DNA from 3 places in the Psychrobacillus sp. FSL K6-1415 genome. Region 2 is predicted to be linked to each of the others. Evidence: riboswitches for the same ligand, from Rfam matches in the RefSeq annotation. Region 2 holds a riboswitch; each other region holds the start of a gene.
What was found. Region 2 has a riboswitch for cobalamin ahead of MKY60_RS03350 (ABC transporter substrate-binding protein). Riboswitches for the same ligand answer to the same signal wherever they lie in the genome.
Positions count from the first base shown of each region.

Region 1: another riboswitch for cobalamin. It lies ahead of MKY60_RS19005 (hypothetical protein); the one in region 2 lies ahead of MKY60_RS03350 (ABC transporter substrate-binding protein).
Region 3: another riboswitch for cobalamin. It lies ahead of MKY60_RS01370 (ribonucleoside-diphosphate reductase subunit alpha); the one in region 2 lies ahead of MKY60_RS03350 (ABC transporter substrate-binding protein).

Region 1 is NZ_JBBOOQ010000001.1:3,869,162-3,879,908, reverse strand. Features, by position in the region: gene thrS (threonine--tRNA ligase) at 1-608, shown strand, start outside; gene MKY60_RS19035 (GNAT family N-acetyltransferase) at 808-1,578, shown strand; gene MKY60_RS19030 (DegV family protein) at 1,568-2,416, opposite strand; gene MKY60_RS19025 (aminoglycoside adenylyltransferase domain-containing protein) at 2,560-3,357, shown strand; gene MKY60_RS19020 (GNAT family N-acetyltransferase) at 3,360-3,866, shown strand; gene MKY60_RS19015 (hypothetical protein) at 3,881-4,258, shown strand; gene MKY60_RS19010 (VanZ family protein) at 4,261-4,734, opposite strand; cobalamin riboswitch at 4,827-5,014, shown strand; gene MKY60_RS19005 (hypothetical protein) at 5,185-5,724, shown strand; gene MKY60_RS19000 (ABC transporter substrate-binding protein) at 5,729-6,673, shown strand; gene MKY60_RS18995 (AraC family transcriptional regulator) at 6,775-7,638, opposite strand; gene MKY60_RS18990 (NUDIX hydrolase) at 7,714-8,115, opposite strand; gene MKY60_RS18985 (GNAT family N-acetyltransferase) at 8,187-8,663, shown strand; gene MKY60_RS18980 (DUF2339 domain-containing protein) at 8,990-10,681, shown strand; gene MKY60_RS18975 (DUF1801 domain-containing protein) at 10,702-10,747, shown strand, end outside.
Region 2 is NZ_JBBOOQ010000001.1:674,513-685,259, forward strand. Features, by position in the region: gene MKY60_RS03315 (YwhD family protein) at 1-181, shown strand, start outside; gene MKY60_RS03320 (transglycosylase domain-containing protein) at 496-2,562, opposite strand; gene speE (spermidine synthase) at 2,730-3,563, shown strand; gene speB (agmatinase) at 3,568-4,440, shown strand; gene MKY60_RS03335 (diguanylate cyclase) at 4,630-5,703, opposite strand; gene MKY60_RS03340 (DUF1934 domain-containing protein) at 5,920-6,339, shown strand; gene argS (arginine--tRNA ligase) at 6,340-8,007, shown strand; cobalamin riboswitch at 8,836-8,976, shown strand; gene MKY60_RS03350 (ABC transporter substrate-binding protein) at 9,100-10,068, shown strand; gene MKY60_RS03355 (FecCD family ABC transporter permease) at 10,073-10,747, shown strand, end outside.
Region 3 is NZ_JBBOOQ010000001.1:265,053-275,799, reverse strand. Features, by position in the region: gene MKY60_RS01380 (ribonucleotide-diphosphate reductase subunit beta) at 59-1,090, opposite strand; gene MKY60_RS01375 (flavodoxin) at 1,062-1,505, opposite strand; gene MKY60_RS01370 (ribonucleoside-diphosphate reductase subunit alpha) at 1,505-3,730, opposite strand; cobalamin riboswitch at 3,923-4,101, opposite strand; one part of gene MKY60_RS01365 (IS3 family transposase) at 4,432-5,378, opposite strand; one part of gene MKY60_RS01365 (IS3 family transposase) at 5,378-5,765, opposite strand; gene MKY60_RS01360 (undecaprenyl-diphosphate phosphatase) at 6,080-6,907, opposite strand; gene MKY60_RS01355 (DedA family protein) at 6,917-7,519, opposite strand; gene MKY60_RS01350 (metallophosphoesterase) at 7,519-8,607, opposite strand; gene MKY60_RS01345 (lmo0954 family membrane protein) at 8,812-9,165, shown strand; gene MKY60_RS01340 (PspA/IM30 family protein) at 9,179-9,817, shown strand; gene liaF (cell wall-active antibiotics response protein LiaF) at 10,157-10,747, shown strand, end outside.

The sequences.
Region 1 (10,747 bases), 3.2 Mb from region 2:
AGGCTTGGGATAAAGCAGAGCTAGCATTAGAAACTGTTCTTCAGAGTAAGGAGGTAGAATATCAAATAAATGAGGGAGATGGTGCATTTTATGGTCCGAAGATTGATTTTCATATTTTAGATGCGTTGGGACGTAGTTGGCAATGTGGGACTATTCAGCTTGATTTTCAAATGCCTGAGAAGTTTGGTTGCCAGTATAACGACGAGAACAATCAATTACAACAACCAATTATGATCCATCGTGCGATTTATGGATCCGTTGAACGATTCATGGCTATTTTGTTAGAGCATTTTCAAGGTAGCTTTCCGCTGTGGTTATCCCCAATCCAGGTCAAGGTATTACCCATTTCCGATGCGCATATTGAGTTTGCGGAGGAGGTAAAGCAACAGCTAGAACAAGAGGGATATCGAGTGGAGGTGGACAATCGGGTAGAAAAAATTGGCTTGAAGATACGTGAAGCAGCTATGCAAAAGCATCCTTATATGCTCATTGTAGGCGATCAAGAAAGAGAAAATAATGCAGTTTCTGTTCGCAAACACAAAGTAGGTATTTTGGGTGAGATGAGTATTTCAGCTTTTATAGAGGAATTGAAAAGAGGAGACAAATAGCCCTAGAGTGCAGCAATTAAAACTCTGCTACTATAAATGTTTATTGCTCCTTCTGTATAGACAATTATAAATAAGCTTTAAGTGAATCAATACTGTACCAATTGTCTTAATAACGCAAAAGAGCACAAGTATTCACATTATTGAAAAGGAGTTTCCATACTTTATAACGAATGAATAAAGACAGAGTAAGGAGGTAGTTATGAGAAAGTGGTTATTGTTATTTGGGGGTCTTGCTATTCTAGTTGGTAATGTATGGGGCATCTATTCTATGTATCAGCCGAGAGTAGGGCCAATTGGAAACGGAAAAATTGCGGACCAGGTCTGGGTTAGTATATCTATAAGTTCACTGACGGGGTTATTTGTTATAGCACAATCTGTAGTTTTTTTTCTATATGATAATCATAAAAAAAGATTTCCAAAATTGGAAACAGAACGTTTTTTATTGCGCCCAATTGAAATAAGTGATGCAAAGGACGTATTTCATTATTTTTCACAAGACGAGGTCACCAAGTATTATGACTTAAATACGTTTAAGGACATAAGGGAAGCAAAAGTATTAATAGAAAACTGGCAAAAGCGATACCATAAAAAAGAGGGGTTACGCTGGGGAATTGCTACGAAGGAAGACAATAAAATTATTGGTAGCTGTGGTTATCACAATTGGGAGAAGGAACATTTTAAAGCAGAAGTTGGTTTTGAAGTGACACCAGAGTTTTGGCGAAAAGGCGTTATGACTGAGGTTTTAGAGCCTGTTTTACGTTACGGTTTCGAGGCAATGGAGTTAAATCGAATTGAAGCACTCTATGATCCCGAAAACTTAGCCTCAAAAAAGACACTAGAAAAAGCAGGCTTTGTATATGAAGGAGTTTTAAGGCAATCAGCGTTTGAAAAGGGATATTTTTGTGATGCGGCAATTTGTTCCTTATTGAAAAAAGAGAATGTGCCGCAGCACAAACTCTTTAATATCTAACCCAGCTAAGTCCTGTTGTTCCTTCACCAGCGTGGACTCCAACACAAGCACTAAGAGGAAGAACAACTACTTTTAGTTTAGGGAATTCTTGTAGCAATTCTTCTTTCCAAGTTCTAGCATCAATCGTATTGTTGCAATTAATAACCGCAACTTCTGGAACCGTGGAAATTTTCATGTCGTTTCGTAGCAAATTCATTACATAATTCTTCGCTCTTTTATCTGCGCGAACCTTTTCTTTCATAACAACTTTTCCGTTATCAAAGGAAATAACAACTTTTATGTTTAAAAGGTTACTTAGAAAAGCTTTTGTTCCAGATACACGACCACTTTTATGGAGTTGCGTTAAGCTGGATGGTATAAAGGAAAGTTCGGAGTTATTCGTCATATTTTCAATATGAGCAACAACCTCCTCTATGTCGTGATTTTCTTCCATCATACGCTTACCGACTTCTAGCATTTTGACCATTGGATATGATCCTATTTTAGAGTCAATTGAATACACTTGAAAGTTTGCCAATTTTGAAGCAGTTTGTGAGCTATTATAGGTTCCTGACAACTCACTGGATGTGTGAACAGCAACGGCACAGTCGTATCCTTTTGCTTTTAAGTCTTCATATAATTGCACCATCTCACCGATTGGAGGCTGTGAAGTTTTTGGATGAACCTTTGCTTTGCGTAACTTGTCGTAAAATTCGTCATGCGTCATTTCAATTGTTTCTTTAAAAGCACCATCTTCAAATACGATATTCAAGGGAAGGACATAAATATTATGTTTTTCAATGAAAGTTGGGTCTAATAAAGCGGCGGTATCAGTAATCCAAGCAACTTTTTTCTTCATAATTTTAAGGGCTCCTTTTTTGCAATCCTATTAGCGCTAATTTACATCAGACTTAATATTAGCAATAGTGTTATATGTCATATTTTGTAGGTATTTCGGAGCCTAGTACATATTTTGAACATAATTTCAAAGGAGAGTGAATCATGAAGCAAACATTACCACAGGAGGTACATAAATTAATGCAAGTGTTTTTGCAGTTATTGAACACATATTTAACTAAGGATTTAATTGAAGGAATCTATATTTATGGTTCTACTGCAATAGGCGCATTTGAACAGGAGAAAAGCGATATTGACTTTATTGTGTTATTGAAGCGAACAGCAAATAAAAATGAAATAGAAATTCTGGACGATATTCATGTTCAATTAACAAATGAAAACCTTGGAGCACGTATGGATGGAATGTATATTTTAAAAGACGACGTAGGGAAAACAAATAGTGTCTTAGCTCCCTATCCTTACTATTCGGATGGAAGTCTAGAGGTTGGTCATTGGGATATTAATCATATAACCTGGTGGATTTTAAAGGAGTACGGAAATGTACTACAAGGAACACCAATTATAGAACTTGGCATTGCTACTAAATGGGAAGATGTTTTCAATACATTAAAATATAATATTAATGAATATTGGTACAGTAAGGCAAAAGAAATAAGGGGTTCAGTTTCAGATGAAATGGTGGAATTTGCTACGACAACTATTTGTAGAATTCTATACTCTTTAGATAAAAAAGAGATTATTTCAAAGGAAATAGCATTAGAAAACGGAATAGACACATTGCCTGAACGGTGGAAACCTTTATTGATGGAGGGTCTAAGAATACGTTCATCTAGACAAACTGAGTCATTATTTAATACAGAAAGTTTCCGTGCAGAAGCTTGCCGAGATTTTGTTTTTTTTGCGCATGAATTATGTAATGATAAATATTTCCTGGAGGTATAAGAATGGAGTTTAGACAATTAGTAGGTAAAGATGCGAGTGCGTATTGGAAGTTAAGACTAGAAGCATTGCAAAATAGTCCAGAAGCTTTTGGCACGAGCTATGAGGAAGCGATTCTACGGGACAATCCAATTGAACGAGTAAAAGATAATTTTAAAGTAAAGGAAAATTATACATTTGGAGCTTTCGAACAACATACATTAATTGGTGTAGTTACTCTATTACAAGAAAGTACTTTAAAGATGAGGCATAGAGCTAATATTTTCGCTATGTATATTAGTCCAAAGGCCCGAGGAAAAGGTATTGGCAAGGCGTTAATGGAGATGGCAATTGAACATGCCAAAGAAAGTGAAGAAATTCAAAAGATAAACCTATCTGTCGTATCAAGCAATAAGGCAGCCAAGAATCTGTATCTTCAATTAGGTTTTAAAGTATTTGGTACAGAAGAGATGGCATTAAAGATAGGGGATACTTATTACGAAGAACAGCATATGTCACTTATTTTAGAATAGAGGGTGGAATTATTATGACTAAAAAACCAGAAGTGAAATATCCGATGTTTCAAGCACCAGTACGTTCTATTTTTGAAAAGTTCTCTCGTGAGAAGGATGTTGCGTTAGTTTACGGAGAGCCCATTGTTATGGAGAATAAGCAGGTATTACCTGTTGCCAAAGTAAACTATTTTGTGGGAGGAGGAAGTGGTGGGCAATTGGATGAAGAGCAGGCTGTGTCAATTGGACAAGGAGAAGGAGGCGGAGGTATTTTTTCCATTAAGCCAATTGGGGTATATGAGATTACTGATAAAAAAGTTATATTCAAGCCTATCCTTCCCGTTAAATTGATGCTCACATTCGTTGCGGTTATGTCGTTTGGTTTAGTTTTACTTATAAAGAAAAAACGTTGACTTTACTGTGCAACGTTTTTTCTTTGTTTGTACCACTGATATAATGTTAGTAACAGTATAGCAACAATTGCCCCGGATGTATCCAATATGACATCCTGAAGGGAAGCCGTCCGACCGATTGTAAAAGATTGACGAAATTCATCAGCGATGGCAAGAAACATAGTAATTACGACCACGGTGGCCTTTCGATACTTAATTCTTGATAGTGCAATATAGATGGCTAAAGCAATTACTCCAAAATAAATGAAATGTGTTCCTTTTCGTATCAAAAATTCTAAAAATGCATAGTAACCACGCTCTTCCACCGAAACGAGAATACCCCAATATGGAACTTGAAATATAGAAAGAAAAGACTCTAAAGGTTTGTTAGGTAGCCATGCCTTTAAAACTTCCTGCATAGATTGCTGTTCAGCTGTTTGTCCTGATGCTAAAAATACAACAACAAGTAAAAGTAAAAGAGGTATAAGTTTTTTCATATACTGACATTAGCATAAAAATGAGGAATTTTCATGTGTGAAATTGTTGTTACAGTTAGCGAGATGGCTATGGTACACTGGTGGTAAGTGAATAATTTTCGCAGGGAAAAGGTGCTAACTTGTTAGCTTAATTTGGGAATTCGGTTAAAATCCGAAGCTGTTTCCGCAACTGTAAATGCTGATGAAATAAGAAAAATACCACTGTTGATTAGTCAATGGGAAGGTTCTTAGAGTAAATGGATGCATGAGCCAGGAGACCAGCCTTTTCTTGAACGTATAGATACTCTTCGGAAGTTAAGGGATTGTACGGCACGTTTCTATTTTTCTTTTTTATTTTCTCGATAAATAGGTATCACGCCGCCCTAATTTGGGTGGCGTTTTTTTGTGCTGTTAACTAACTAAGTATTGTATGCCGGAAAGTTCACAAACGAGAGGAGAGGAGGAAAAAAGATGAAAAAAGATATCCGCTATATTTGTTATCCATTTATGCGTGAGACAGCTTCTACTGTAGATTTTGAAATTCGAACAGATTCATTGACTACACGAATTGGATTAGCGGCATCTTTGACCAAGGATGTACCAAAGGTTTACGAGGATCTAATGTATTTGGCGCCAATGGCTTACCATTTAAACGGGTCCGTTCGAGGTAAGGTTGCTATAACAGAAGGTGATTTACAGTTTCTAAGTGATATGTACGACTTCTATGTGGAGGAAGTAAAAGGAAGAGTAGATATATTTGTACTACCACAAGGAACAACTGCAGCTTGTGAATTACACGTTTGTAGAAGTGAAGCAAAGAAGTCAGTTAGAGCTCTACATAAAGTTTCATTAGAAAGGGAAGTACCTGAGATTTTATTTGACTATGCACAGTTATTGGCAAACGTGTTGTTTGCTATGGCTGTTTATGTTAATAAACATCATGCTGTGGAAGAAATTCAATTTGTCAGTAAGTCGTATCCAATGAGAAAAAAGAAGCAAAAGGAGGAATAATAATATGAAGAAAAGTCATGTATTTAATTGGTTAGCAGTGCTGCTATTTTCGTTCTTACTTGTTGGCTGTTCTGCAGAAGAAACAACAAATGTAGAGAAACAAGAGGAAGTAGTAGATGAAGTAAAAGAATACACAGTAACTGATGATGCAGGTAATGAGGTTGCATTTAAAGAAGTACCCGAAACGATTGTTTCTCTTCAGCCAAGCAATACAGAAATTCTTTTTGCGTTAGGAGTAGGGGATAAAATTGTAGGTGCAACAGAATATGATACATATCCAGCGGAAGCGCTTGAAATTGAACGAGTATCTGATTCAGTTGCATTTAATGCGGAACGAATTACAGAACTGAACCCAGACGTAGTAATCGCTTATACAATCGGTCAAGAAGAGGCTTTACAACTATTAGAGGAAGCTGGATTAAAAGTCTTTGTTATTGAGTCTGCGACTTCTTTTGAGGATGTATACGGAGATATCGAGCAGCTGGCTACAGTAATGGGAGTTGAGGAAAAAGGGCAGGAAATTATTTCTTCAATTCAAACTACTATTCAAGAAGTTCAAGAAAAAGTGGAAACTGCTGCCTCATTAAAAAAAGTATATTATGAAATTAGCCCATCGCCAGATATTTATACAACGGGAAGTAAAACATTCCAGCAAGAAATTTTAGCTGCAGCATCTGTCGACAATGTGTTTAGCGATCAAGAAGGATGGATTAGTGTATCAGAAGAAGATGTTATTGCCAAAAATCCAGAAATTATTTTAACAACTTCAAATTATATAGAAGATGCAACTGGCGAGATTAAATCTCGTGCAGGTTGGGACAAGATCCGAGCTGTACAAAGTGATTCAGTATTTTTAGTAGACGGTGACGTTATATCTAGACCTGGGCCGCGTATTGGTGAAGCAGTAGAACTGGTTGCTAAAACAGTGTACCCGGAATTATTTAAATAACATTTTAAACTTGTCCTAAATTTGCAACAATTTTTTTTAGGAAATGAGAACTATATAATACATGGAAACCCGAGGGATTTGTGCTCCTCGGGTCTTTGTTATTATTTAATCGGTATCCAAATTTCTGAATAACAGTTTGGGCTAGTAGGGTCGTCAGTAGAATATACTTCTAACTCTGGTGTTCCTGCTGGCTCATATGGATTGGATGGAAACCACTCGGAATATATTTGTTTCCATGTATTTTGCATGGCATCTGGCATCGCACCGTGTACCTCGAACACAACCCACTTAGATGCCGGAATTGTAATAGCTGATAAATTTTCTGGTACTTCGCCAACATAATCTGCTGCAATCCAATAATCGATTAAGCTATTCTCTTGATATGCTTCGTCTGCAACGCAAACACCAAGTACACCTTTAATTGCTCCGTTGTTTAATTGGAATAGCAAATCATCTGTTCCGTCCGCATTTACATCATCCCAAAACAAAGGAATACCTTGTGTATTTTCTCCGTTCTTACAATTGTATCTTCTTTTCACTCCAACAGCTTGAAAGCTATCTTTTTCTAAAATTTTGTACTTCATTGGCTCAGCTCCTTTTAAATTTACCTGAATAACAAGGCGGTTATAGGAATTTATTTTCCCTATATTTTTTCGTGCTTCACTAGGCGTTATACCGTGTTGTTTACGGAATGCTTTAGTGAAAGATTCAGGAGTGTCATAGCCGAATTTGTAGGAGACATCGATAATTTTATTGTCTGTATTCAGCAGTTCTTGCGCAGCTAAAGTGAGTCGTCTTCTTCGAATATAGTCTCCGAGGGACATATCCGTTAAGATGGAAAACGTCCGTTGGAAATGAAAAGCAGAAGAATTAGCTTCCTTAGCAATTTGTTCTATTGATAAGTCTTCTAGTAAATGATCTTCCATGTAACTGATTGCTTGTTGAATCGACTCTACCCATCCCATTGGCTTCACTCCTAATATGTATTTTAGTGGAAAACAAAGAGGTAAGCCTGTCATTTTGTGCGGTTATTGGACTGCTTAGACCTCTGTAATTAGCTCGATGATTTCTTTAGGACGTACATCCAGTGAGGATAGATCTTTAATATCTAACCAAATCGGTTCATAACCGCCTCTTTGAGGAGATGAATCTGTATATTCTTCACCGACTCCGGGTCCAAATTTTCCTCCTATTATATCTGCTAGAAAAAAATGTTGAGTACCACTTTGTTCAAGAATCTTAAAAGGACGCTGGATTCTTACATGTACGCCTATCTCTTCATATGTTTCGCGAATCGCCGCTTGCTCTGGAGTTTCTCCTTCTTCTAATCCTCCCCCTGGAAACACATAATACGTCATATGAGGTTTTGTTCGTTTAATGAGTGCTACTTGGCCGTTTTCAATAATTATGGTTGCTCCACGATCTCTAATTTTTCTCACCATCCTACGGAAATAAAGGTATCTTATATTATATAGCGAAATAAGATAAAGAAGTTATAAAAAGGGGTGCTAATATGGAAATTTTAAATATCCAAAATGAATCTGATTTGTTTAATGAATCAGTGGAAATATTTTGGGGGCAATGGGGAAATGAAACGAACTATGATTTTTACAAGGATTGTATTAGACATTCAAGTAAAGATAAGGATGCTATACCAAGATTTTATATTGCTATCGAGGGTAAGGAAATCATTGGTACTTATGCGTTGCTTCGAAATGACATTAATAGCAGACAAGATTTGTTCCCTTGGTTAGCCTGCTTATATGTGAAGCCGGAGTATAGAGGAAGGTCAATTGGTAAAAGTCTCTTAGAACATGGATTGAATGTGAGTGCGCAGCTAGGATATGAGAAACTTTATTTATCTAGTGATTTAGAAGGGTACTATGAAAACTATGGTTGGGTAAATTCAACGATTACTTACGGACCTTCTGGAGGCTCTATTAAAGTTTATGAAAAAACGACTAGTGAAAAAGTAGGTTTAGAAATTTAACTTATTTGAATCAATTTCATAAAGAATATTATATAGTTAAATCCGAACAACGCTGATTTCCGCTCTAGGCGGAAGCTTTCCGCGGGCACGGCTTCAATCTCCTCGTTACTACGAAAACATATGCTCCTGCGGTTACTCGTCGCAAAGACATTGGTCAAACAAAGTTCGACCAATGTCTTTCCTGCGGGGCTTTCAGCTCGCGCTGTTTCCGCTGGAGTCGCCGCCTGCCACTCCAATTTAAATGAAACAAGTAATTATGAAATTGACTCATTTATGAAATTAATTCGTTATTGCCGAAATAAAAGAGAACATGAGGAGTTATTTAAATGATAACTCCTCATGTTTTTTATGATCAATTATCAGTGCAGCTTAAAGGATATTTTCAATATTTGTCTAATAGTATGAGTATGAACTTATTGAAAAGGAGGGATTGGGTGGAGAAGAGTGAACTTCTTGAAAAGAGAATAGAGCAATTAGAAGAACGAGTTCGATTTTTAGAAGAGCAAATACATACTAAACCAAATATCTCTCAACCCGAGCGACTTGTCAAACAGCAACAACAAGTGAAACAGCCTGTTGAATGGGATGTACTAATCTTTCAGAAAATACTTCCTCCCTTATTTATTGTCGTATTTATAATGGGAATAATTTGGGGATTCAAAGCGGTGTCAGATTACGGTTTTTTACAACCGGCCGTAAAAGTAATCATAGGTTATGTCGTTGGTTTTGTATTAATCGCATTAGGTATATGGCAAATTAAAAAAAGTCGTAAGAATTTAGGGCATATGCTCCTTGGTGGCTCTATTCCAATCCTAATGTTGACAACTTTTGCGATGCATCAGCTTTATAATATATCCGGACCTACAGTAGCATTTATTTTCAATCTTATTTGGATTGCATTAGGATTATTTTTTACCTATAAGTATCGCTCACAAGGGATTGGAATTGTAGCTATAGTTGGGGGCGTATTTGTTCCATTTCTGATAAAAAGCACTTTGCCCAATATTCCATTGTTTTCTTTATACGAAACAGTTCTTTTTATAGTATTTCTATGGATCGCCTTAAAATATTCCTACAAGGCACTATATTATATTTCGGTCATTTTCCTACAGGTCGCAATATTAGTTTTCTTTATTTTTACAAATGTACCTGACGCATATAAATGGATCGCAATGCTTCCCGTATTCGCGCAGCATGTTGCTTTATTGGTTAGTCTTTTGAAGACAAAGCAGATGTTAAAGGAACAAGCGTATACGCTATTTTCAATTATGCTATTAACTGTCTTATGGATAGGTATAATATTCACGGACAAAGAAGCAACAGCTTTAATGGTAATTATTACGCTAATTTATGGAATTTGTTATTATGTATATCAAAAGGATTCTATTCGTACACCTATTTTTATCGCGAATGGATCAGTTGCTTTGTTAAATATAATGCAGCTTCAGCTAGATAATTTATTGTTTGAAGGGATAATCGGGTTGAGCTATATATACTTCTTTGTATATAAAAGTTTCAAACATATTTTACATCTAATTCTTTTGAGTATTAGTTATATCGTGGCTTTCTACTATGTGCTATCTTTTTCAATTATGAGTTGGATATCATGGGAAATGCTACACTGGATAGTATTTTTAGTAGGTACAGTTTATGGAGTTTATTTACTATCTAGAATTTTTATAGAGAAAACTGTCATAAATATTGGAGTATCATTTATCGCGAGTATGATTTTATACTTTTTGCATATGGTTGCTACTTTACTTTCAGGGGATATTGGTAGCAATGCCGAGCGAGTCATTACTAGTTCTTTATGGATTATAGTGGCTATCTTATTTATGGTAGTTAGTCGTTTTTCATTGCCTCAAGGTAAGTATGTCGGTGTCAGTATTCTGTTTGTGACGTTAGCGAAAATCATATTGTTCGATATTTCATTTGTATCTGTAGCTATTAAGGCATTCTTATTTATAGTTCTGGGAGTGGTTGGACTACTAGTGTCACGGGCTTATTATAAAAAGTAGTTATCGAAAGGAGTCAGAAAATGGCTAAATATGAAGCAAAGATGAAAGAGACAGATGCTAGTGTAA
Region 2 (10,747 bases):
TCGTGGGTATAAAATCTTAGCAGATCATGTAAATCGTATGGACAAATCAATGAAACGTCAAATTCTGGTAGATTTTATGGATGACCGCTCCAAAATTATTTTACGTGAATTCTTACAGAGTCATAACAAAGAAATGTGGGAAAGAAGCGAAGAAAAGCTACACCAAGATCTATCTGTCTAAGCCAACTAATCAAATAGTCTGTTTAGGTGGTTGAATTAAAAGCAAAAAGAAAGTACAATTTAGTTAAAGCTTACTTCCATGTAATGCTAGGACACTTAGTGGACTCAAATATGTAAATTGTTTGTGTGAATGGACAACCCAATCCTATAAACGCATTTTTTTACAGAAAGCCAAGCTAAGAAAAAGCATTCTATTACCTAAAGATGGGTAGTAGAATGCTTTTTATTTTATTTTTATTGATATCCTAATTAGCCGATAATGTTTGAAATACGATGGGTTTTTAATCTAGTCTGACCTATTTTCCATTTTATACCTTATTCAAATAAATTAAATGGGAAGATAGACCAAGGAGGAGAATCTTCAGATTTATCCTCGAAAGTTTGCTGCTTCAATTTTGGATCGGTGCAAAGCTTAGTTGGCACATCTTTTTCCTTTAAATATACTAATCGCTGTTTTTCACAGGCAGATGTAGCGATTCCACCTGTCTCTATATCGACAATGACACCTTTCACACCGTCTGGAGCAACGAAGGGCTCGACTGGGAGTCCTTGATGAACAGCCTCCATAAATTCAATCCATACTTGTTTTGTTACTTGCTTCGCTTCTGCATCACTCACTTGTTTACCTTGATCGTACCCATTCCATACACCGGTTGTTAACTGTGGAGAGTAGCCTATCAAATATTGATCGGTGTTTGTAGTTCCAGATTTTGCAGCATAAGGTCTCGTTTGTTTTGCTCGAATACTAATACCAGTTGCAGGAGAATAGTCATTGAAAACAGGATCGAACATGCCTGTTAGTAAATGAGATAATATAAATGAATCTTGTTCGGTTAATACCTTTTTCCCTTTTATATCATTTTCCTTTATATCATAAATAACGTTTCCGCTTTTATCTGTTATTTTCGTAATATACGTAGGTTTTTTCTGGATTCCTCCAGCGGATATGGTATTATAAACTTTTGTCATTTCTAGTAAGGAAACTTCCGTTGTCCCCAGCGCTGTAGCAGGAGTATCCTTGACAGTCATATCCAAATTAAATCTTTCCGTTAATTGTTGAAATGGTTTATATCCAATTTCCTCCAACGTTTTAACTGCATAAATATTATCAGAAATAGCGAGAGCTTGTGCCAGAGAAATAGGGTGACCTGCAAACTCACCGTTCACATTTTTCGGTTCATATTCTTGGCGGCCATTATCATATGTGAAAATAGTACGTTCACTTTTCATATAAGTAAGGGGGGAGAATCCATTTTCCAAAGCTGCTGCAAATAATAATGCTTTTACGGTAGAACCAGGCTGTCTCTTAGCCTGCGTAACACGGTTAAATGGGCTATCCGCAAAATCTCGTCCGCCTACCATTGCTGTCACAAAACCAGTATCTGGTTCCATACTGACGAATCCTACTTGTAATTCTCCTTCTGGCATCCACTTTTCAATCATTTGTTCTGCTACTTGTTGATGCTGTTTGTTTAACGTAGTTTCAATCGTCCAGCCACCTTCCTCAATACGGCGACCTTTTTCTAAGGCAATATCTGTTGCCTCTTTCCACACTTCCTCTAAAAAATAAGGAGCGGTTTTCTGTTTAACTAAAGAGTCCTCTGCCTTTAATACGAAATTTTCGTTATACGCCCGTTCCTTTTGCTCTGTTGTTATCTTTTGCTGATTTTCCATCAATGTCAAGATGAGCTGCTGGCGAGTGACTGCTTTTTCTTCATTTACTAAAGGTGAATAGTAGGTAGGACCTTTCGGAATTCCGACTAAAAGTGCGGATTCAGCTAGAGTTAAAGATTTGGCGCTCTTTCCGAAATAAAATCTACTTGCTGCCTCGACGCCATACATACCGTGGCCAAAGTATACCGTATTCAGATATCCTTCTAACAGTTCATCCTTATCGTAGAAAATTTCTAATCGGTACGCATATAATGCTTCATTTATTTTTCTTGTCCAAGATTTTTCATGAGTTAGAAATAAATTCCGAGCGTATTGCTGCGTAATTGTACTGGCACCTTCCACCTTTTTACCGGCTTTTATATCCTTTAAAATAGCAGAAGCAATTCGAGAATAATCAAACCCGTGGTGCTCATAAAACTCCTGATCTTCAACTGCTACAGTAGCTTGCGGTAGAAAAGGGGACATTTCATCCAATGAAATCCAATATCTGCGTTGCTCCTTAAAACGATCACCGATAACATTCCCTTGACTGTCTAAGAAGACAGAAGAAATTGGCACTTGAATCATAGGGGCACCAACGATTTGAGCGTATATTCGGAGCGTGATGAATGCGCTAAAAAGTGCACAAATAGCTGCAATACTTAAAAGTAACAGCCTTTTCCATCTTTTAGTTCGTATGACCTTTTTTCTGTATTGAATACGCCCCATGAAATCAACTCCGTTCTAATTGATATTTTCATTAGTATGAGAACAATAGATTCAAATTAAACGGAAAAACAAAAAAGTATTGCACTTTTGTCAAAAAGCACTATACTTTCAATGTATTTATTTTTTTAATAAATAACAAAACCCATTATAGAAACGGAGATAGATAAATGGCTGGATTTTGGTTTACAGAGAAGCAAACCGAGAATTTTGGCATCACAATGAAGGTGAAACGCACTCTTCATACCGAGCAGACAGATTTTCAATTGTTAGAAATGGCAGAAACTGAAGAATGGGGAAATATGCTCTTTTTAGATGGTATGGTAATGACCTCTCAAAAAGACGAATTTGTATACCATGAAATGGTTGCACATGTTCCTTTATTCACACATCCTAACCCTGAAAATGTGTTAGTAGTTGGTGGTGGAGACGGTGGAGTAATTCGTGAAATTATGAAGCATCCTAAAGTGAAGAAAGCAACGCTTGTTGATATAGATGGAAAAGTAATTGAGTACTCAAAAGTATACTTACCAGAAATTGCATGTGAATTAGATAACCCTCGTGTAGATGTTCAAGTAGGAGATGGTTTCATGCATATAGCTGAGTCTGAAAATGAATATGATGTAATTATGGTAGATTCTACAGAGCCAGTTGGACCTGCAGTAAACCTATTTACAAAAGGCTTCTACGCTGGAATTTCTAAAGCGTTAAAAGAAGACGGTCTATTTGTTGCGCAATCGGACAACCCTTGGTTCAAGGCAGATTTAATCCGCCAAGTTCAAAAAGATGTGAAAGAAATTTTCCCAATTACAAATATGTATTTGGCGAATATTCCGACATATCCAAGTGGATTATGGTGCTTTACAATCGGATCTAAGAAGTATGATCCATTACAAGTGCCAGATGAGCAATTTTTTGATATTGAAACAAAATACTATACAAAAGAGCTTCACAAAGCGGCATTTGTACTACCAAAATTTGTGAAAGACCTTGCAGGAGAGTAAGCCCATGCGATTCGAAGAAGCATACTCAGGTAATGTATTTATAAAAAGTAAACAAAATTATGATGAAGCACAGGCAGTTATCTACGGTATGCCAATGGATTGGACAGTAAGCTATCGTCCTGGCTCGCGTTTTGGCCCTGGGCGGATCCGTGAAGCTTCAATCGGCTTAGAGGAATATAGCCCGTATCTTGACCGCGAGCTAGATGACGTGAACTATTTTGATGCAGGGGATATTCCACTACCATTCGGTAATGCAGAAAAGAGCTTAGATTTAATATCGGGTTTTATTCGTCAACTATTGCTAAATGGGAAAATCCCTGTAGGCATGGGAGGCGAACATTTAGTGTCATGGCCTGTCATGAAAACAGTGGCAGATAACTATGACAATCTTGCGATTATTCATATGGACGCGCATACAGATCTACGTGAAGAATACGAAGGTGAACCGCTTTCTCACTCCACACCAATCCGTAAAATCGCCGAATACATCGGTCCAAAAAACGTCTACTCATTCGGAATTCGCTCTGGTATGAAAGAAGAGTTCGATTGGGCGAAAGAAAACGGCATGCAAATTCATAAATTCGAAGTATTAGAGCCTTTGAAAAAAGTGCTACCAACATTAGAGGGGCGTCCTGTCTATGTAACAATCGATATCGACGTACTGGACCCAGCGCACGCACCTGGAACAGGAACAGTAGACTGCGGAGGAATCACAAGCCGTGAGCTATTGGCTTCTATTCACGCAATTGCAAATTCTGGTCTAAACGTTGTAGGCTTTGACCTAGTAGAAGTAGCACCGAATTATGATCCTTCGGAACAGACCGTAAATACAGCTTCGAAGCTTCTGCGCGAAATGATCTTAGGATGGGTTAAATAGAAAACATAAAAACGTGATGTCATTAGGACATCACGTTTTTATTGATTAAATATGAGTCTGGATTCTGCCTTAACTATTTCTCTCCATCAGTATCACTTGATTAGGGAAAATAAAACCACAAGTATAAGTGTCACTTTAGTGAACAATATACTTGTGGTTTCAATTGAAAATTTCATTCCATTATTAATTCTAATTGATATGTATTACTTTATTTCTTCCAGAAGTTTTAGCCAAGTAAAGGGCTTCATCAGCAAGCTTATACAATTCATGAGTTGTTATAGCATCTTCTGGGTAAGTACTAACACCACCTGAAATAGTTATACTCAGTTTTTCTCCTGTTGAGATCAGGAACAAGTTTTTCTCAATTGATAATCTAATGAGATCTGCAATTTCTATGCTCTTATCATCTGTAGTATTTGGAAGGATGACTGAAAATTCTTCTCCTCCATTTCGAGAAACAATACCTCCGAATGGTTTACTTGTATCTTTTATTCGGAGTGCTAATTCTTTCAATACTTCATCTCCAACAGGATGTCCGTATGTATCATTTACCTTTTTGAAATAGTCAATATCCAACAATAGTAGTGAAAATACTTCATTATTTTCTATAAGCTGTTGAGTACATTCTTGAAATTTCCGGTTATTATTCAAGCCAGTTAGATAGTCTGTTGCAGACATCTCTTCAATATGTTTTATCTTTTCAAAAAGAGAGCTAAGTAGTTTAAGAATTACAAAAATAATGGAAAACGACAAGACTGAAAATACTATAAAGCTTATAATGGCCAACCACGTTTCAAATTTCCAATTGCCTAAGAAACCTAAAACAATAGAAGTTTGCAAGATGGAATATCCAAAAAAGTAAGGGACGTTTTGAAAGGTCATCGTTTTCTTCCAACTCCAAAGTCCAATAACTAGTCCTATTACGATAGTGCTGCTACCAGCAATCAGTGCATTCGTGGAATATCCGTACATGAATAGGCGGAAGACCCCGATTATTGTTCCGCTTATAATAGGTGCAAACGGCCCTCCTAAGACACCGGATAATGCAATAACCGCCATTCTCCCATCCACAATAAAGAAATCAGAAATGCTAACAGAGGTTAACATTAATAGACAACCAGTAAATCCGCTTAATATCCCAAGTATAAATCGGGCGTAATTATAAGATGGTATATAAACATTTAATTTATTTTGAAATGGAATATAGGTAAGAATTGCAAAAGTAAACAAAATACAAAAATTAATAACAAAGTCAATAAGCACAAAGGTCACCTTCTTAAAATATCTCGGTCCATTATAACCTTTCGAGTATGAATAGTATATTACTTTTTCAGTGATTAGTTGTCACATTCCTTAATATTAAGATATAATATGAAGGTTATAGTAAAAAAATATATGATATTGTGAATTGTCTTCCAGTTGCGGTCAATAATCGCTTTTAGGAAATCATAAATAAAACTTCTACAAAGGATGATAGGCATGTCTACTCCATTACAAAAGACAGTAAATATAAGACTAGTTTCTACGATTCGTCATCCGAATGTACAAGAAGAAACAATCAATATAGAAATCAAAGGCACTTTAACACTAAAAGGTGAACAGTATTATCTAGTTTATGAAGAAATGCAAGATCAAAAGATAACTCGAACTATTGTGAAGTTAGGTGGACAGACCGCGTTGATACTACGAAATGGTGGAGTTAAGATGCGCTTGCCATTTGAACGGGGAGAACTACAAACGGGTAGCTACGATACTCAATATGGAACAATAATTATTACTACAAAAACAAAGCATTTACATTTTGATGACGGCCATTTTCAAGTGGAATATGAGCTAATCATAAATGAAGAAGTTGCTGGTACATATACATTAGAACTAATTTATACGGAGGCGGAATAAATGAACACAGTAGAACAGCTACAACAATCCATTAAAGACGCATTACAACAAGCAATTATAAAAGCAGAACTTGTAACGGAAGAGCAAATTCCTGCAATCCAACTTGAAACACCAAGAGATAAGGCAAATGGTGATTACGCAACAAATATTGCAATGCAGCTAACAAAACTTGCGAAAAAGAATCCTCGTCAAGTGGCGGATGCAATCGTGGAAAATCTTGATATGTCAGGAACAATGATGGAAAAGATTGATATCGCTGGTCCTGGATTCATGAATATCACGGTTCGTAAAGATTACTTACAAGATGTAGTAAAGGCTGCCCTTACAGAAAAAGAAAACTTTGGCCGTTCAACTTCAGGTGCGGGAGAAAAAATTCAAGTGGAATTCGTATCAGCTAATCCAACTGGTGACTTACATTTAGGGCATGCCCGTGGAGCATCTGTAGGAGATTCTTTATGTAATGTGCTTGATTTTGCTGGATTTGACGTTGCTCGCGAATATTATATTAACGATGCCGGAAACCAAATTCATAACCTAGCTATTTCGATTGAAGCTCGTTATTTCCAAGCTTTAGGATTAGATAAAGAAATGCCTGAAGGTGGCTACCACGGGCAGGATATTATCGACATCGCAGCTGCTCTTGTTGCAGAACATGGCGAAAAATTTGTATCGATGTCGGATGAAGAACGCTACAAAGCATTCCGTGCACATGGGTTAAAAGTAGAGCTTGCAAAACTTCAAAAAGACTTAGCTGATTTCCGTGTTGGTTTTGATAACTGGTTCTCGGAAACATCTTTATATGAGAACCGTAAAATTGAAGTAGCTTTAGATAAATTACGTGCGAACGGTCATATTTTTGAAAAAGAAGGAGCAACTTGGTTCCGTTCTACTACATTTGGAGACGACAAGGACCGTGTACTTATCAAAAGTGATGGCTCTTTCACATATTTATTGCCCGATATTGCATACCACGAAGATAAATTAGTTCGTGGATTCGATCAATTGATCAACATATGGGGAGCAGATCATCACGGCTATATACCACGTATGAAAGCGGCAATTGAGGCGCTTGGGTATGAGCGTGAAAAACTTGAAGTATCAATTATTCAAATGGTTCAACTATATAAAGACGGCGAAAAAATGAAAATGAGTAAACGTACTGGGAAAGCTGTTACAATGCGTGAGCTTGTGGAAGAAGTAGGTCTAGACGCAGTACGTTACTTCTTCGGTATGCGATCAGGTGATTCACATATGGACTTCGACTTAGACTTAGCTGTTTCTCAATCTAATGAAAACCCAGTGTTCTACGCTCAATATGCACATGCACGTATTTGTTCAATTTTACGATCAGCAGAAACGCAAGGCATGAAAGTGTCGACTGATTCACTTGAATTATTGCAAAGTGAAAAAGAATTAGATTTACTGAAGAAAATTGGTGACTTCCCACAAATAGTTGCAGATGCTGCAAAACTTCGTGCACCTCATCGAATTGCAATTTATATCCAAGAATTAGCTACGACATTCCATAGCTTCTATAATGCGGATAAAGTACTGAATTCGGATAACGTGACGCAATCAGAAGCTCGCCTTGCACTTGTAACAGCAGCACGTCAAACAATCTCAAATGCATTGCGCCTACTGGGTGTATCTGCACCTGAACAAATGTAATCCTAAACCCTCGACCTTGGTTGAGGGTTTTCTTATGCTGTTCATTTGGAATTAATATCCACAACGCGAGTAAGTGCCGCTCAAGAGCAAGTAAGCCTAGCCCGTCCGCAAGTATTTCTATCCTGAACGCAAGTAAAGGTCCGGTGACACCAAGTAAACAACAAAACGAGAGCAAGTAAACGTTAATTCCTCTCTTATATCAGAGCAATCTCCAAATTATCAAGTTGAAAAATTGGAATTAACTTCCTGAACGCAAGTAAAGGTCCGGTGACAGCAAGTAAACAACAAACGAGAGCAAGTAAACGTTAATTCCTCTTTTATATTAAAGCAATCTCCAAATTATCAAGTTAAAAAATTGGTATTAACTTCTTGAACGCAAGTAAATACCTCTCAAGAGCAAGTAAGCCTAGCCTATTCACAAGTATTTCTATCTTGAACGCAAGTAAAAGTCCAGTGACAACAAGTAAACAACAAACGAGAGCAAGTAAACGTTAATTCCTCTTTTATATTAAAGCAATCTCCAAATTATCAAGTTAAAAAATTGGTATTAACTTCTTGAACGCAAGTAAATACCTCTCAAGAGCAAGTAAGCCTAGCCTATTCACAAGTATTTCTATCTTGAACGCAAGTAAAAGTCCAGTGACAACAAGTAAACAACAAACGAGAGCAAGTATATGTTAACTCACCTCTTATGCGAGAGAGATCCCTAGCTATACGAGAGAGATACGCATATGAACGAGAGAGCTCACCTCCAAACCAAAACGCCAACAATAAAAAACGAAGTCGACAGTCATAAAAAATAAGGTATAATGAAGACAAAGCAACATCAATAAATAAATGCATAGAGGTGCTCTAGTTACGGATTGCTAGAGTTAAAAGGGAAGCTGGTTAAAGTCCAGCACGGTCCCGCCACTGTATGTGATGCAACACATCATAAGTCAGAAAACCTGCCTATATGCTTTACGCCCGTTACCTACGAGGATAGGTTTGGTGTAGGTCTGGCTCATTGTGTTTTCGTGCAGATTTATACCTATCTATCTCTCATCAAAAGGATGGGAGATTTTTTATTGGCTTAAATAGGAGGAATGTAAAATGAAGAAATTATGGCAGTTATGGATGACATCCGCTTTAGCAGTTCTATTGCTAGTAGGATGCGGACAAGAAGAAGTTAAACCTGAAGAAAATACAGGAAATACGCAACAAGAAACAGTAGTAGATGAAACAACTTTCCCAATTACAATGACCGATGCAGTCGGTACTGAAATTACATTAGAGGAAGCACCAAAAACAATCGTTTCTATGCAACCAAGTAATACAGAAATTTTATTTGCACTTGGATTAAATGATGAAATTGTTGGAGTTAATGATTACGATAACTACCCAGAAGAAGCGCTTGAAAAAGAGAAAATCGGTGGTATGGAATTCAACGTGGAAAAGATCGTAGCGATGAATCCGGATATTGTATTTGCTCATGAATCTGCCTTGGGTGTGGGTGAAGCTGGATTTCAACAAATTCGCGACGCTGGAGTAAAAGTATACGTAGTGAAAAATGCAACGGACTTCAATGAAACATATACAACAATTGAGGAAATTGGTCGTGCTACTGGTAAATCTGAGGAAGCACAACAAATTGTAGAAGATATGAAAGCAAAAGTAGCAGAAGTTAAAGAGAAAGTAGCAAAAGTAGAAACGAAGAAAACTGTATTCGTTGAAACTTCAGATGTTCCGGAAATTTATACACCTGGTAAAGAAACGTTCATGCAAGAAATCTTAGATATGGTGAATGCTGAGAATATTGCAGCGGATCAAGAAGGCTGGTTTAAAATAGAACCAGAAGAAATTGTTAACCGTAATCCGGACGTAATTATTGTAATGTATAGCTATGTAGAAGGAATTGTGGATAGCGTGAAAGCTCGTGACGGGTTCGATTCTATTACAGCAGTGAAAAACAATGAAGTTATACAAGTAGATGAGAACCTAACAAGTCGTACAGGTCCACGTCTTGCAGAGGGATTAGAAGAAGTAGCGAAAGCAATTTATCCAGAGGCTTTTAGTGAGTAAAGCCTTGATCGGCTACATCTTGTCCATAATAGCTCTTTTTGTAGCAATTTGGCTAGGTGTATCGGTCGGATCCGTAAAGGTACCGATCAGCACATTATGGGATACGGGAGCAGATGCAATCGCGACCAATATCGTTTGGAAAATTCGCATGCCACGTGTGGTGCTTGCAGGACTAGTAGGTGCATCACTAGCCATTGCAGGTGCTGCATTTCAAGGGTTATTAAAAAATCCGCTTGCCGATCCTTATACGTTAGGAGTGTCGTCCGGTGCCTCAGTTGGTGCCGTGGCTACGCTCTTTTTCGGTATTTCGGTGCCGTTTTTAGGAATATTCACATTGCCTGTTTTCAGTATGATTGGGGCTCTAGTTACGATGCTACTTGTTATTACATTTGCCAAGCTAGTCGATCGTTCGATGAAAATGGAAACAATTATTTTGACTGGAATTATTTTTAGTTCTTTTTTAGGTTCTGTAATTTCGTTAATGATTGCATTGACAGGAGAAGAATTGAGACAAATTATTGGATGGCTACTCGGAAGTGTATCAATGCGCGGATGGAGTTTTGTTCAAATGGCATTGCCGTTTGTAGTTATTGGCACGATTTTATTGTGGTTAAACAGAAGAGAGTTAAATGCAATGTTATTTGGAGAAGAACGTGCACAGCATTTAGGGGTCAATGTG
Region 3 (10,747 bases), 410 kb from region 2:
GAGTATTTTTTAAAAAAAGCGTCTATAAGTCAAAAGTGACTCATAGACGCTTGTTTACTTATAGGTCATCAAATCCGTTATCAATGGCATTTACTTTTACGTATTGGCGAGACTTTTGTTCAAAGAAATCTGTTTTTGTTCCATCAATATTGTCTGCATACGCACGTATCCATTTCATCGGATTATCCACATATTCGGGATAGATTTCATTAAGCCCAATTAGTCTCAGCATTTTGTTGGCACGGTATTTAATATACCCATGCATTTCTTCTAAATTGATTCCCTCAATATCCGCTAGTACATATTGCGACCACTCTATTTCTAATTCTACGGATTCTTTATATTGCTCGTATACCCATTCAATCATTTCTTCGTTATTCAGTTCTGGGTTTTCAGATAGTGTCGCTCTAAATAGTTCGGATATAAATCGACCATGCTCTAGTTCGTCTCGGTTAATATAGCTGATCATTGTAGAAGTCCCTACCATCTTGTTATATCTGGCAAGATTATAGAAGTAGGCAAAGCCTGAATAGAAAAATAAACCTTCTAGCAGAGTTGTGTACGTTAGTGTTTTTAATATATTTTCTGTAGTCGGGTTTTCTACGAAGTCATTATAATACTTCGCGATATTTTGATTACGCTTGAGTAAAATTTTGTCTGTTCTTCCAAATTCGAATGCCTTATTTTGTTGATCCAGCGATACTATAGAAGATAAAACATAGGAATAGCTTTCATTATGTACCGCTTCCTGTTGCGCTATGACTGCCATAATCGATTGAACCGACGAATCGGTTGCGTATAACGACAATAGCAGAGCAGTGCGTGTTTGAGGTGCATCCAATGTTGCAAGCAAGCCAATAATCTTCAAATAAGCATCTTGTTCTGATGTACTAAGGCTCGCGAACTGCTTAATATCGTTTGACATATTGATCTCATCTGCCTGCCAGTAGTTACCTAACAAACGCTTGTACATCTTATGCCAGTGGGGATATGCAATATCGTTCCAATTTAATATTCCACTTGACCTACCATTGAAAATTCCTGTCGATTTATTTGGATTTCTAGGATCTAATGTTTTTGCCTTCTGCATGTTCCAAAACTCCTTCTAACCATTTACTTACCAGCTGCTCCTGGCTACCTCTTGGTGATTGCTCAATTTTTAAACCTGGATAACCACTGTTATAGAAATTAACTAATTTTTCTACAGCATTACAAAACAGTTCATCTCCGCCAAACTGTGTGTCGCCAGAGCCGAATACATAGACATTATTTGGCTTACCTCCAACTTCTTTTGCAAAGTCCTTCATTTCCTCTGGTGTACTTCCCCTATCCCAAGTAAAAGTTCCAATAAAAATAAGATCATATTCAAACAAATTCGGTACCACTCCATAGCCAATGCTATGCATATCTATATCGATATCGCTAGCTTTTAATTGCTCTTTCAATAGTTCCGCGACTTCCTCAGTATTTCCGCTATAGCTTAGATAACAAATGATAGCTTTCATTAGCTTGAACAAGACTCACAATCTATTAATTCTACAGATGTAGAACGAACGTAATAAGTTGTTTTCAGTCGACTATTCCAGGCATCTAAGTGTAAATCTAATAATTCTTTTGCTTTGATCGTATTTTGCACGTATAGGTTTAACGAAACGCCTTGGTCTATATGGCGTCCGCGTGCAGCATTTTGTTTAAGTGTCCAATGCTGATCGATGAAATAGGCTGATTTGTAATACCATGTAGTTTCAGAATTCAAATCTGGTACAGTAACCGGAATTTTATAATCCTTCTTCTCTTCCGAGTAAGACTTTTGGAAAATAGGATCGATACTTGCAGTACTTCCAGCTATGATGGATGTCGACGAATTCGGAGCAACTGCCATTAAATAACCATTGCGTAATCCATTATTACTCACTTGCTCTCGTAGTTCATTCCATGATTCGCTCTCGTACCCGCGCTTGTCAAAATAGACTCCCGTTTGCCAATCTGATCCTTCAAATAATGGATATGCCCCTTTTTCTACTGCAAGCTCCGCAGATGCTTTAATCGTTAAGTATGCAATTTTTTCGTATAATGCATCTGCAAGCTCTACAGCTTCATCTGATTCCCAGCGAATATTCTTAAGTGCGAGTAAATGATGCCATCCAAACGTTCCTAAACCGATTCCTCTATATCTAGAATTCGTCCGTTCTGCTTGAGGAACTGGTATCATGTTTAGGTCAATCACGTTATCAAGCATTCGAACCTGAATTTTTATAAGCTTTTCCAAAACATCAGCTGGAACTGCTCGTCCTAAATTTATAGAAGATAAATTACATACGACAAAGTCCCCTGGCTTACGACGAGTGACAATTATATCGTCCTCTATTTGAATGGACTCGAATGTTGTTGCGCTTTGATTTTGAAAAATTTCTGTACAAAGATTACTACTATAAATCATCCCGGCATGTTTATTTGGATTGCTACGATTGACCTCATCGCGGTAAAACATAAACGGAACACCCGTCTCTAGCTGAGAGCGCATAATTCGCTTCATCAAATCGATAGCAGGAACTGTTTCTCGAGACAAACGATGATCGATTACACATTCCTCATATTTTTGGCGGAAGGAACCATCTCCACGTTTCTCATCATAAAAATCTTCTAACGAATAGCCCTTTAGCTGACGAACTTCTTGCGGGTCAAATAAATGCCATTCCTCTCTAGCATCCACTTTTTCCATAAATAAATCTGGCAAGCACACCCCAGTAAAAATATCGTGAGCTCTCAAGCGTTCATCCCCGTTATTTAAGCGTAAATCTAAAAATGTAAAAATATCTTTATGCCAAACATCTAAATAAACAGCCACCGCACCTTGACGCTGACCAAGCTGATCTACACTTACTGCAGTGTTATTGAGTTGTTTAATCCAAGGAAGTACACCGCTTGAAGCACCAACAAAACCTCTAATGGAAGACCCTCGGCTACGCACCTTACCCATATAAACACCAATGCCGCCACCAAATTTCGAAAGAGTCGCTACATCCGTATTGCTATCGTAGATACCTTGAAGACTATCGTCTACCGTGTCGATAAAACAACTAGAAAGCTGACCATGAGGTTTACCGGCATTTGAAAGTGTTGGTGTTGCTACTGTCATATATAAATTACTCATTGCCCAATATGATTCTTTTATTTTTTCTAAACGATTTTCTTGCTCGTCTTTCATAAGTGTCATAGCAATAATAAGCCAACGTTCCTGAGGCAGTTCTACAATTGTTTTATCAAAGTCCTTCGCTACATACCGATCCAATAGTGTTTTGACGCCGATATAAGTAAATAAATAATCTCTTTCCTGTACGAGAACTTCAGATAGCTGCTCTAATTCTTGCTGGGAGTATGCTTGTTTAAGATGTTTGTCATAAATTCCTTTTTCACTTAACAGTTGAACATTACTAGCAAATTTTGTATACACTGCATCCGCAGTTGTGCTTCTTCTCTCAGCTACTTGTTCATAAACCTCTGCTAAATGCACTCTTGCTGCTACAAAGGTCCAATAAGTTTCTTGTTCATCTAGAAAGCTTAATGCTTCCAGTGACATTGTCTTCGACCAAGCAGCTATTGTACCGTCCGGGTGCTTTTGCATCCATCTTTCATGTGTTTTTATAAGAGGAGCAATTTTTTCCTCCCCAAATTCTTTGATTAGATTATGTAATACTTCTTGTTTAGTTGTGTTTGAGATGATTGTCATTTTGAATTCCTCCTATTTTTTAATTGAATCATTTATGTGATACTCCCCTTTGAAATAGAGCACAAAAAAGCGATGTCACAGCCATCTTCGGCTGAGACATCGCTCAAAATTAAAAGTGTAGGATACAACAAGACATATCAAGCATTCGAGATATTGGCCTTCGCTCCCACCTCTCAACCCCCGAAGAAAGTGTTGCTTACCGATGAAAAGGCAGGTCTACTGGCTCGTGTTTCACTCTCCTGTTGGCCTTCCCACGATTGCTCGCAGTGGCTATTCCAACAGTCGTCCACACTTACAGTTGCGGGGACAGCTTCGGCATTTTACCGAATTCCCTTTTAAACCATAAAGGTACCTTCTCATCGTTAACATACTATATATTGTGTTTAGTTCATTTATATAATCTAACATATTGTGTTTATAGGAGCAATAGATAATATATTATTAAACAAGAAATCTATAAAAAGTCCCATATGTATAAAAATTTCTTCACTATTTTCAAGTGACTAAAATAATATAATATAGCTCCAACATCATATTTCTCATTGTTAATCTACCCACCCTTCCTCTCAGGAGTTTTAAGTATCAAATAATAGATTCTATACAATTCTGACTTCACTTTATACTTCCTTAAAATTAAGTTAATAAGAAAAGGGGAACCTAGGTTTAAACTGTACCCTTTGTAAAGGACATTTTGAAAAAGGTTAGGCAACTTGTTGAAGCTGCTGTCTGTATTTTGCAGGCGGCAGCTTTTTTAAATTCCATTGGCCTCTATAATAATTGTAATATATCATATAACACTTCACTTCTTGTTTTACTTCTTCTAATGTTTCGCATTCTTTTATATTTGTTTCATCTTTAAAATGCCCAAAGAATGATTCTTGTGGAGCATTGTCCCAACAGTTTCCACGGCGTGACATTGACTGTCCAAGATTCATCTTTTTCACTAATTTTTGATAGGTCGGATTTGTGTAATGAAATCCCTGATCCGAATGAATAAAGGCATCATTTCGAATATGTGAATGACGACGTCTTAATTGGTGAAGTGTATCTAATGCGATGTCTAATGTAATTTTATCTGAGACTTCATACGCTAAAATTTCATTCGTCTCTGCGTCTTTAATCGTGGATAAATAAGCACGCTTTCCGCTTCTGTAGTTTAAATATGTGATATCCGTTAATAACACTTTTCCAGCCAACCCTTGTTTAAAGTTGCGCTGCAATTCGTTCGGGCATGTGCGATGTTCTTTTGTTGCTTTCGCCATGCGGCGATAGGGATTCGCTTTTCGAATTGGACAAACAATCTCAAATTTCTTCATAATGCGGCGAATACGTTTTAAGTTATATGTAATCTGGTACTGGTTTTGGAGTGTCATTTTAATTTGGCGTGCTCCTTTTTTGCGTCCTCGGAAATGATACGCCTTTAAAATGATGTTTTTCACCACCTCGTCCGAACCGCCTTTAATTGCACGTTTTTGAATGGATTTTTCATCAAAGTAATTGTAGAAACCTGATCGAGATACATCCATTACCTCGCAAAGATAACTTACCATACGCTTTAACTCATACTTTTTAATAATCTGGTTAATGAGTTCGAATTTTAATTCTGGCGCAATTTTTATTTCTTCTTCACCATCTGCCTTTCGAGTAAATCGAGCTTTTTTAGGAGTTCGTTCTCTGCCTCAAGTAATCGAGTCTTCGCTTCTAATCGTGCATACTTTTCCTCGAGACTTAGTTCTCGTTCAAGTGGGCGACCAGAACTATATTTCCGAGAATCTTCTAACCCAGTAATTCCTTGGTTTTGGTATGCTGTTTTCCATCGAGCTGCCGCTTTATGAATGCGTGTCATCCCCATCATTTCGATATCAAATCCTGCATCTTCAAAAATTTCACGCGGAAACTTCCCAAATTCATTTTCAGTAATAAATAATCGTTTAAATTCATCTGTGTACGTAATCGCTTTATTGCTTACAGCTTTTACATATGGATTCTTTTTTAGTTCTTTTTGTTGGTTAGGTGTTAAATAATTTTTAGTCATAATTTATCGCTCCGAATACTGTTTTTTTCATTATAAACAAAAATACCCTATAAGATGACCTTTTTTAAAGTGTCTATCTTATAGGGTACAGTTTAGAGACAGCAATGCTTTTTTAAAAAAATATATTCCAAGCGATTTAGATTTCCCTTGTTCAACTAAATGCACCGTTAGTTTAAGTGTAATGTTTCACAAACTTTCTCCCTACGCTCCATATTAAAATTTGATCACTTTGAAAAAAGCACTGCCAGCGGCAATGCTTTTTTCTATATTTTGTATCGCTCCTCGGAAACGGAGCACTTTATCAAATTTATTATTTAAAGAAATACAATAACTGCTAGAATCGCCGCTAAAATAATGCGATAAATTGCAAATGGCATTAATTTAACACGCGAGATTAATTTCAGGAAGAACTTAATAGAAATAAGGGCGAACACAAACGCACTAATAAATCCTACAACGTAAAAACTTAAATGGTTCATATCAATGTCTTCCCAGTTTTTAACAACAGATATTAGACTTGCTCCAGCCATTATCGGCACAGCCATTATAAATGTAAAATCTGCGGCTGTTTTATGGCTCATTCCAAATAATACCCCGCCAGAAATAGTTGCTCCTGAACGAGAGAAGCCAGGCCATAAAGAAAGACATTGCACTAACCCTACCTTAAAAGCCTTTGCATATGTAATTTGGTCCAAGCTTACGATAGAAGGTTTTTTAGGTCCAAACTTATCTGCAACAATCATTAAAATAGAGCCCGCTACAAGACTAAATATTACTGTTTCTACTCCAAATAAATTTTTATCTATAAAGTCTTCTAATAAAACTCCTAATACTCCTGCTGGAATAATACCAACAATAACGTGTAGTAAATTGAACTGCTTACTCGACTCTTCTGTATCTATTTTGTATAACCCGACTAAACTAAATAATCGTTTCCACATAACCACTACTACAGCTAAAATTGATCCTAATTGGACTACAATTTTAAACGTATTAGCAGAATACTTCCCTAAAAACTCCTCCGTTTTCAACCACATATCATCGACAATAATCATATGCCCTGTAGATGAAACCGGTGCAAACTCTGTCATTCCCTCAACAAACCCTAGTATAAGTGCTTTTAATAGCTCTAAAAATTCCATATAATCTCCTTAATCTCGTTTTTTAAAATACCAAATAAGAAATGCAATACCACAAATAGCTATAAGTGCGTACACAATGTTAGAGTAAATATCCATATACCCAACAATTTCATCCCAATTATCGCCTACCGCTGCTCCTACCGAAACTAATACCGTATTCCATATTAATGTTCCAAGTGTCGTAAATAGAAGAAATAATCCAAACTTCATATTCGACATCCCCGCAGGTATCGATATAAGACTTCTTACAAGTGGTATCAATCTTCCAAAAAACACTGCCCAGACTCCGTATTTATCGAACCAAGCATCAGCTTTGTGAATGTCCTTGATAGTTAATCTTAAGAATTTACCGTACTTCCCAATGATTTTCTCCAAACGCTCAACATCTAACAGTGTCCCGATACAGTACAAAATAGCTGCACCAATGACAGAACCTGCCGTGGAAGCAATAATAATACCAAGCTTCGTCATGCTAGTAGTCGTCGTCATAAATCCTCCAAGTGTTAAAATCACTTCAGATGGAATTGGGGGAAACATATTTTCTGCCAAAATTAATAAAAATACTCCTAGATAACCAAACTGATTCATCCAGTCTGTAATCCATGCTTCCATTATACTTCCACATCCTCTAACCTAATGTTTACTGACCATAGCTCTGATTGACTACCTAACCTTATAGGCGGTCCCCAAAAGCCAAACCCAGAAGATACAATGGCATGTAAACTTCCTTTACATCTGTACCCATAATCTAATTCAAATATCCTTCTCGTAAATAAATGATTTGGCCACATTTGTCCTAAATGCGTATGACCAGACACATGGAAATCTACTTTTTCCTTCTCAGGTATCAGTAAATTAGATGGTGTATGATCCATAACAAACCAAGGTAGATCTCTTTCTTCTGGAGATAATTCAGATAATTGCTTTCTGTTTTTATTCGTCAAGTCTTCACGACCTGTCAAATAGAACGAATCTGCCACTAAAATAGTTTCATCTAATAACATACGGACATTCGATGCTTCCATCTCTTCTACTAATAGAGGAATCTTTTTTCCATAATACTCATGATTTCCAAGCACCCCATATATACCATACGTAGACTCAAGTTGTTTCATCACTTCGGACATGCCATTTTGAACAAACCAAATAGGATCATCGTCGACTAAATCCCCTGCTAATAATATTAAATCCGGCTTCTCTGCATTTGCTTTTTTCACAAAGCGACTTAAATGCGCCTTATTGGATAATAAACCAAGGTGGAAATCAGATGCAACCACTACTTTAATAGATTCTAGCTTAGAACCTTTTTTCGGCATTACAATAGAAAGTTCTCGAACAACAGGTGTATATGCATTATAAGTTCCAAATATTAATATAAAGAGGAAAATCAAGAAAACCGTCCACCCTATCAATTTCAAAGAAGATGGGAAAATCCACAGTAGTAAGGTAGCGATTGGAAATAGGATAATCCCATACTGCATGACAATAAACCAGTAGGATCCTATTACACTAAATAGCCGTAGCTTATGACTGAATCTCCCAATGACAAAGCCAAAAGCAATTAGTCCCCAGGCAATACCAAATAACCATCTATTTATAGGAAAGTAAAGTTCTAACCACTTGGAAATGCCCCAGCCAAAGTAAAAGACAATGGCAGAATATAAGAGGATCGCTACTATTGCTCCAATAATTCTTTTCATGTATCAGTTCTCCAATGTATGTATTTTTAACTCAACAAAGTATCAGATACTACACTAATTCATGACTACTTTTCCATAAGTATAGCAGATTTTGTCTTAGTACTCCTAAGCCTCTAGACTGATAGGAAAATCAATTCTAAGCCCGTTTGGATTAGTTTCTAGAATTGGTAAGCTTGTAATACAAACGAGAGGAGGAACAAATATATGAAAAAATTTGGTTTATTAACACTAGGAATTATCGCAGGGATTGTAGCATTAGCTAACTTAGGTTCACTTTTAGCTCTTGGAGTTTCCGCTGCAGTTGTCTTTGCAGGGGTACATTTTTACTTGAAGAGTGATTCAACCTTTTTGAAAATCTTTTGGGCAAGCGTGGGTATCGTTGGTTTAATCACTGCAGTTGTAAACGTACCTGCATTTTTCGCTATCTTAGCAATTCTAGCAGTTTGGTATGTAATGAAAAAATGGAACAACGAAACACTAAACTTTTCATCACCAATCGTTAAAACAGACGACCCATTTGTTAACTTTGAAAAACAATGGAATGAGCTTTCAAAATAAGGAGGAAACTAACATGACATCATTATTAAACAGATTAAAATATTCAATAGAAGCAGACTTACACAAGTTATTTGATAAAAAAGAAGAAAAAAACCCAATTGCAATGCTAAACCAATACATTCGGGAAGCAGAAAAACAAACTGAACAAACTGGGAAATGGTTAGAGCGACAAGGAAACCTAAAGCAAGAATTAGAAAAAGAACTAACTGAAACTATGCAAATGGTTGAAAAACGTAAAAATCAAGTAGACCTTGCAACTAACAGCGGTGAGGAAGACCTAGCTGCATTCGCTTTAGCGGAAGTAAACGCATACGAGGAACGTGCGGCTGTATTACAAAATAGCATTCATCAAACAACAGAAGAGCTTTTCGGATTAGAACGTAAATACGAAGAGATGAAACATAAAATCAAAGACATGAAAGTTCGCCAATTGCAATTGATGGGAAAAGAGAATGTAACTCGTGCTCACCATCAAATGGATCGTATTTTACAGCCTGAACAAAAAGAAAAGAATTTCGGCACATTCGAAGACATGGAACAATACATCGAACGTCTTGGAACAAAGATCGAAAAAGAGCATGAAATCACTTCAATGGAACAACGTTTAGAAATATTAGAAAAAAACGCACAAACTAAAGCGGAAATTGTGTAAACTAGAAGAAAGGCGCAAGACGCGTTCTGCTGCGAAAAGCACTGGAAGACTTGAAGTAAAGGCTCCCTTTACTTTTCAGTAAGTCTGAAGTGTTCGAACAGCTGGCGTCTGGAGCTAGACAGATAGAAAGATTAGCAGGTTATAGAGGAGAAGGCACTCGCCTTCTCCTTACTAATCTTTATCCCAGTTAAACATCCTGGTCAACAGATCAGTGATCAATTAGGCATTGCCGCACGATGCGGCATTATTTTACTTAGATCAATTTTTCAATCAGCGGGAGGTGAAGAAACCCCCACTGATGGAAGCTTCACCTTATGCGAAGAAGGAGGAATACTCGTTATGAAAGAAAACCAGACAAACAGATTAGCTTTTATACTCATTTGTTTTGTTTTCCTTATGTTCATAGAGGCTACAATTTTTGGAAACGGCAGTATTGTATTAGTTCTTCTTGGCATTGGGATGATGTATTTTAGCATGCGAAAACGAACTCGTTTTTTATTTTGGACCGGATTTATCTTTTTGATCATTGCTGTTTTTTCTATGTGGAGCTTGAGAGTCCTACTATTAGCTGTAATGAGTTATATTTTGTTCAAATTATGGAAAAATGAACCCATTCAAAAAATGGTACGTCCATTTGACACCGTATATAAAGAAACTCCAAATAGTATTATTCAAAATAAGTTATTTTCTTCTCAAACGACTCCTTTTAATGCTTACGAGTGGCAAGATGTCCACGTGCAAAGCTTTTATGGAGAACAAGTAATTGATGTAACACAAACAGTTTTGCCAAAGGGTACATCCTTCGTTTCTATTCGTCAGTCCCTTGGGAAAGTGACCATCTATGTACCATATGAAATTCCAGTAAGGATACATTATGCAACCGTTATTGGAGAAGCAGATATTTTTGGTCGCGGTGTACAACGATTATGG